One region of the Pediococcus parvulus genome, then DNA from elsewhere that is predicted to be linked to it. Evidence: a T-box and tRNA genes for the amino acid it is inferred to sense, from the RefSeq annotation. Region 1 holds a T-box; the other holds one or more tRNA genes.

Region 1 (3,420 bases):
GTTGACGAGAAATTACCCAGTCACCACGATCACGAATCATGTTGTAAAGACGTTTTTGACCCCATGATGGTGTGAACTTAACATCATCAATCGCCTTAAGGATTTTATCTCGAATTTTATCCACTGAAGCAAACCACTGAGGAGTTGCTCGGAAGATAACGGGTTTCTTGGTCCGCCAATCAAATGGATAACTATGTTTGTAAGGCATGTAGTCTAATAACAAGTTAGCTGCCTTTAATTTATCTAAGGCAATTTTATTTGCATCATCATAGAAGACACCTGCAAAATCTTTACCAGCTTCATCTGTCATATAGCCTTGATCATTTACAGGTACTAAAATATCTAAACCATACTGCTGACCAACACGGAAGTCATCTTCACCAAAACCAGGAGCAGTATGAACTAAACCAGTTCCGGCATCTAATGTCACAAAATCGCCCAACATGACAACTAATTTACGCTCTGGATAGAATGGATGTTGCGTTAAGACACGATCCATGTCAGCACCTTTAACTGTTTTAAGAACTTTCACATTTTCCCAGCCAAATTTCTCGGTCACATTGTCAACTAATTCTGTGGCAATCACGAATTTGCGGGTTTCACCTTCAGGCTGCACAACTGAATAATCAAAATCAGCATCAATTGTAACCCCTTCAGAAGCAGGGATTGTCCAAGGAGTAGTTGTCCAAACCACCAAATAGGTATCAGTATCCAAGACCCCTTTGCCATCTACAACTTGTTCCGCAAAGAAAGCTGATGGTGAAGTGACATCATGATATTCGACTTCTGCTTCTGCCATGGCAGATTCAGATGACCAAGACCAGAACACAGGATGTTTTCCTTTATAAATCAAACCTTGTTCCGCCATTTTACCAAATGTACGAATTTCTTGAGCTTCAAATTCTGGTTTCAAAGTCAGATATGGATTATCCCACTCACCAGCAACTCCCAAACGCTTGAAGTCTGCTTTTTGCATTTCAACTTGCTTCAACGCATAATCTCGGCAAAGTTTACGGAACTCTGTGGTTGTCATTTTTTTTCGATCATAGCCGGCTTTTTTTAATTGCTGTTCAATTGGTAAACCATGGGTATCCCAACCAGGGACATAGGGAGAACGATAACCTGCCATAGATTTGTAGCGCACAATAATATCTTTGGAAACCTTATTCATGGCATGACCCATGTGGATATTGCCGTTTGCGTATGGAGGTCCATCATGCAAAATAAAGGTTGGTTTACCCTCATTTAACTTTTGTCGTTGTTCATACAGTTTATTTTCTTCCCAAACCTGTTCGCGTTTTAGCTCATTAACAGGTAAATTACCGCGCATCTTAAATTTTGTCTTTCCTAAATTCAATGTGTCTTTTACACGCATTAACTCTCACTCCTTAAATTATTTTTTGATATAAAAAAAGACCTCGTCATAAGGGACGAAGTCTTCGTGGTACCACCCAATTTTGAAAACACTAGTAATGTTTTCCTTAATTCAATAACGGCTTTTAAACCGATCAAATCTACCTGAAGTCAATTTGATGTCTCAGAGATGATATCTCAAATGGATTCTGATTAGCCTCTCATCAATTCGCTAACTCGCTGACAGTTTGCCATTTTTAATGTATTCTCTTCAAAGAAAATCTATTCATTTTTAGCATTAACATGAAGTCCAGAATTTTCATGACCTTCTGAATCTGATTTGTCATTTGGAAAGACAACTACCGTTTCTGGAGCTGTATTCTTTGAATCATCTTCGTCCTCATTATGAGAGTCCCCATCCTGTTTAACCGATGTTTCGGTTGAATTCTCAGCTGGTTTCTCTTTTTCCTGAAGAAATTCATCATCTTTTTTCTCTGGTTCAACAGCCGGCGTAATATCGCGAGCGTCTTCTTCATCAACTGAGTTTACTCTTGACTCTTTGATCTTGTCAAGGGTTCCAGTATGCAACATTGCATCCTTCAGGTCGCTCACCTGCACATCTTGATCTTCTTTTAAAATACTATCCCATTCGCTGCCATTAATCATCTGCAATTGAGAATCAACCAAAACTTGAACCCGTTGGCGATAAAGGCGCGCATTTTTACGTAACTCGTTGGTTGCTAAGATAAGTCGCTTTGCTTTTTCAGCCTGCTCATCAATCACAGCCTCCGCACTAACCCGCGCTTTTTGAACCATTCCATCGGCCTGCTTTTGAGCTTCTTCAGCAGTCAACTCTGCTTCCCGCTTAGAACTACTCTTAACCTTGTCTGCCGCATCTTGTGCAACCAAAATTGATTTATTAAGTGCTTCTTTCATATCATCGAAATATTCAATTTTAGTTTCAGCATTTTCTACTTCTTTTTGTAAAGAAGAGATTTTGTCTAATGCCCGTCGATATTCAATTGCAACTTGTTGTAAAAACTCATCAACTTCATTAGGGTTATAGCCGCGCATTTTATTTGAAAATTGTTTGTTCTGAATATCTACTGGATCTAAAGACATACTGATTCCTCCATCATTTTTTCTTTTTACTACTAATAATTGAAATTAAAATTCGAATTTTATTTTTTTTGGTTTTGCCTTCAATACTGTCAAGCCGAATACGCCCATATCCACGAACTGATAACAAATCATTTGCTACCAATTCAAAATCAGGTCGTTGATGAGGTTTCCAGTTCAAAGTAACCTTCCGTTCTTCTAATAATTCCTTGGCGTGGTTACGAGACAAATGAAAACCCTCTGCAATCACAGAATCAACTCGAACTGACGCTACTGTTGTACTACCCGATTCCCAGTCATTTTCAGGTTCAACTGCATCACTTAACTCTTTTTCAGCCAATCGGACCTTGACATTGCCAATTTTACTAACCTGTGACAAAAAGAAATCTACCATTTCAGATTTTACAAAAAACTGCCACTCATCGCCATTAGAAATGATATCCCCAAACGTGTCTCTTTCCACGCCCATATTAGCAAGCGTCCCTAAAACATTGCGATGATGAATTTTGGCAAACTTTACCGGATAGCCAATGTTCATTAAACTGACATTGAAATCCTTTCGTTCTGGCACAAAATAATCCGGAAAAATAATTGCCCGTTGCATTTCTGCTCTGGAATATCCACCAAAGCTTTGAACTTTGATATCATCCAAACGATTGACTAACGTTATCAAAATGAAAATTTCCCGTGGATTAAGAAAATTTGTTAACACAAATCGGTTTTGATCACGTACTTCTTGAATCCAGCCCGTTGCTTCATCTACAAACGGTGCTTCCTCAGGACGAAAATGTTGCATAATATTGTCCATTTTTAGTTATTCCCCTTATAAAGAACCTAATATAATAAACAAATATTGAATTCCGTACTGTGCCATTTCTAAAACCAAGATAGCTATGATGGGTGAAAAGTCCAACCCAAAAATAGGTGGAATAAATTGAAACACCTTTA
Region 2 (3,420 bases), 360 kb from region 1:
AAGCTTCGCCGAAGCTAACTCATTCACTTAACCTTCCAGCACCGGGCAGGCGTCAGCCCCTATACGTCATCTTACGATTTTGCAGAAACCTGTGTTTTTGATAAACAGTCGCCTGGGCCTATTCACTGCGGCTGATCTTTCGATCAGCACCCCTTCTCCCGAAGTTACGGGGTCATTTTGCCGAGTTCCTTAACGAGAGTTCTCTCGCTCACCTGAGGATACTCTCCTCGACTACCTGTGTCGGTTTGCGGTACGGGTAGTTAAACTCTAACTAGAAGCTTTTCTCGGCAGTGTGACATCAGGAACTTCGTTACTTTAAATTTCACTCCCCATCACAGCTTGTCCTTAAAGTTGAAAGCATTTAACTCTCAACAAGACTCGCTGCTTGGGCGCACATATCCAACCGTGCGCATTCCTTAGCCTCCTGCGTCCCTCCATTGTTCAAACAAGTTTAACTAGTACAGGAATCTCAACCTGTTATCCATCGTCTACGCCTCTCGGCCTCGACTTAGGTCCCGACTAACCCTGGGTGGACGAGCCTTCCCCAGGAAACCTTAGTCATTCGGTGGACAGGATTCTCACCTGTCTTTCGCTACTCATACCGGCATTCTCACTTCTAAGCGCTCCAACAGTCCTCACGGTCTGCCTTCATTGCCCTTAGAACGCTCTCCTATCACGCCACCTTGCGGTGGCATCCACAGTCTCGGTAATATGTTTAAGCCCCGGTACATTTTCGGCGCAGAATCACTCGACTAGTGAGCTATTACGCACTCTTTAAATGATGGCTGCTTCTGAGCCAACATCCTAGTTGTCTATGCAACTCCACATCCTTTTCCACTTAACATATATTTAGGGACCTTAACTGGTGGTCTGGGCTGTTCCCCTTTCGACGATGGATCTTATCACTCACCGTCTGACTCCCGGACATAAATCAATGGCATTCGGAGTTTATCTGAATTCAGTAACCCAAGACGGGCCCCTAGTCCAAACAGTGGCTCTACCTCCATGATCCTTAATCCGAGGCTAGCCCTAAAGCTATTTCGGAGAGAACCAGCTATCTCCAAGTTCGTTTGGAATTTCACCGCTACCCACACCTCATCTCAGCACTTTTCAACGTACACGAGTTCGGTCCTCCAGTGCGTTTTACCGCACCTTCAACCTGGACATGGGTAGGTCACTTGGTTTCGGGTCTACATCTACATACTCAGTCGCCCTATTCAGACTCGCTTTCGCTGCGGCTCCGTTTCTTCAACTTAACCTGGCATGTAAACGTAACTCGCCGGTTCATTCTACAAAAGGCACGCCATCACCCCTTAACGGGCTCTGACTTCTTGTAGGCACATGGTTTCAAGAACTGTTTCACTCCCCTTCCGGGGTGCTTTTCACCTTTCCCTCACGGTACTGGTTCACTATCGGTCACTAGGGAGTATTTAGCCTTGGGAGATGGTCCTCCCGGATTCCGACGGAGTTACACGTGTTCCGCCGTACTCAGGATCCTGAACTGAGGGATCTTCATTTTGCCTACGGGGCTATCACCCGCTCTGGCCAGTCTTCCCAGACTGTTCGGCTATGAAAATCTTTGGTAACTCAAATGTTCAGTCCTACAACCCCAGGAAGCAAGCTTCCTGGTTTGGGCTGTTCCCCGTTCGCTCGCCGCTACTTAGGGAATCGATATTTCTTTCTCTTCCTACGGGTACTGAGATGTTTCAGTTCCCCGCGTCTACCTCCAGCCACGCTATGAATTCACGTAGTGGTAACAACGGATTAGTGTTGTTGGGTTTCCCCATTCGGAAATCTCCGGATCAAAGCTTACTTACAGCTCCCCGAAGCATATCGGTGTTAGTCCCGTCCTTCATCGGCTCCTAGTACCAAGGCATTCACCATGCGCCCTTTATAACTTAACCTAACTTTACCAAAGGTAAAGTGGTTTTGAGTTTAGCGATTATTTTTCGAACTAATCTTGTTTTAAAACTCTATAAAACGCGGTGTTCTCGGTTTAATTACATTATAATAAATAATTAAAATTAGAAAATTTTTCGATATTATTTAGTTTTCAAAGAACAAATTCGACGGCTAAGCCGTCAATGGAGAATAGCGGGATCGAACCGCTGACCTCCTGCGTGCAAGGCAGGCGCTCTCCCAGCTGAGCTAATTCCCCAAAAATGTATCTATGGGCCTAAATGGACTTGAACCATCGACCTCACGCTTATCAGGCGTGCGCTCTAAACCAGCTGAGCTATAGGCCCGTTCGCGCTTATATACATTTGAGAGTAGACCTCTCAAAACTAAACAAAGTTTCGACAATGTGTAGGTTTCCGTTTCTAAATATCCTTAGAAAGGAGGTGATCCAGCCGCAGGTTCTCCTACGGCTACCTTGTTACGACTTCACCCCAATCATCTGTCCCACCTTAGACGGCTAGCTCCCGAAGGTTACTCCACCGGCTTTGGGTGTTACAAACTCTCATGGTGTGACGGGCGGTGTGTACAAGGCCCGGGAACGTATTCACCGCGGCATGCTGATCCGCGATTACTAGCGATTCCAACTTCGTGCAGGCGAGTTGCAGCCTGCAGTCCGAACTGAGAACGGTTTTAAGAGATTAGCTAAACCTCGCGGTCTCGCAACTCGTTGTACCGTCCATTGTAGCACGTGTGTAGCCCAGGTCATAAGGGGCATGATGATTTGACGTCGTCCCCACCTTCCTCCGGTTTGTCACCGGCAGTCTCACTAGAGTGCCCAACTTAATGCTGGCAACTAATAATAAGGGTTGCGCTCGTTGCGGGACTTAACCCAACATCTCACGACACGAGCTGACGACAACCATGCACCACCTGTCATTCTGTCCCCGAAGGGAACGTCTAATCTCTTAGATTGGCAGAAGATGTCAAGACCTGGTAAGGTTCTTCGCGTAGCTTCGAATTAAACCACATGCTCCACCGCTTGTGCGGGCCCCCGTCAATTCTTTTGAGTTTCAACCTTGCGGTCGTACTCCCCAGGCGGAATGCTTAATGCGTTAGCTGCAGCACTGAAGGGCGGAAACCCTCCAACACTTAGCATTCATCGTTTACGGCATGGACTACCAGGGTATCTAATCCTGTTCGCTACCCATGCTTTCGAGCCTCAGCGTCAGTTACAGACCAGACAGCCGCCTTCGCCACTGGTGTTCTTCCATATATCTACGCATTTCACCGCTACACATGGAGTTCCACTGTCCTCTTCTGCACTCAAGTCTTCCAGTTTCCAATGCACTTCTTCGGTTAAGCCGAAGGCTTTCACATTAGACTTAAAAGACCGCCTGCGCTCGCTTTACGCCCAATAAATCCGGATAACGCTTGCCACCTACGTATTACCGCGGCTGCTGGCACGTAGTTAGCCGTGGCTTTCTGGTTGGATACCGTCACTGCATGAGCAGTTACTCTCAC

Evidence for each region. A T-box is a leader RNA that pairs with one kind of tRNA and senses whether it is charged. The one in region 1 lies ahead of ileS (isoleucine--tRNA ligase), so its partner is inferred to be a tRNA-Ile.
Region 2: it has a tRNA-Ile gene. The T-box ahead of ileS (isoleucine--tRNA ligase) is inferred to sense a tRNA for this amino acid. The anticodon was not compared.

What each region holds. Positions count from the first base shown of each region.
Region 1 covers NZ_OZ061292.1:945,018-948,437, reverse strand. Annotated here, with positions in the region: gene ileS (isoleucine--tRNA ligase) at 1-1,375, opposite strand, end outside; T-box leader at 1,424-1,637, opposite strand; gene AB3217_RS04640 (DivIVA domain-containing protein) at 1,636-2,475, opposite strand; gene AB3217_RS04635 (RNA-binding protein) at 2,489-3,280, opposite strand; gene AB3217_RS04630 (YggT family protein) at 3,296-3,420, opposite strand, start outside.
Region 2 covers NZ_OZ061292.1:583,359-586,778, reverse strand. Annotated here, with positions in the region: rRNA gene AB3217_RS02745 (23S ribosomal RNA) at 1-1,904, opposite strand, end outside; tRNA gene AB3217_RS02740 (tRNA-Ala) at 2,086-2,158, opposite strand; tRNA gene AB3217_RS02735 (tRNA-Ile) at 2,172-2,246, opposite strand; rRNA gene AB3217_RS02730 (16S ribosomal RNA) at 2,336-3,420, opposite strand, start outside.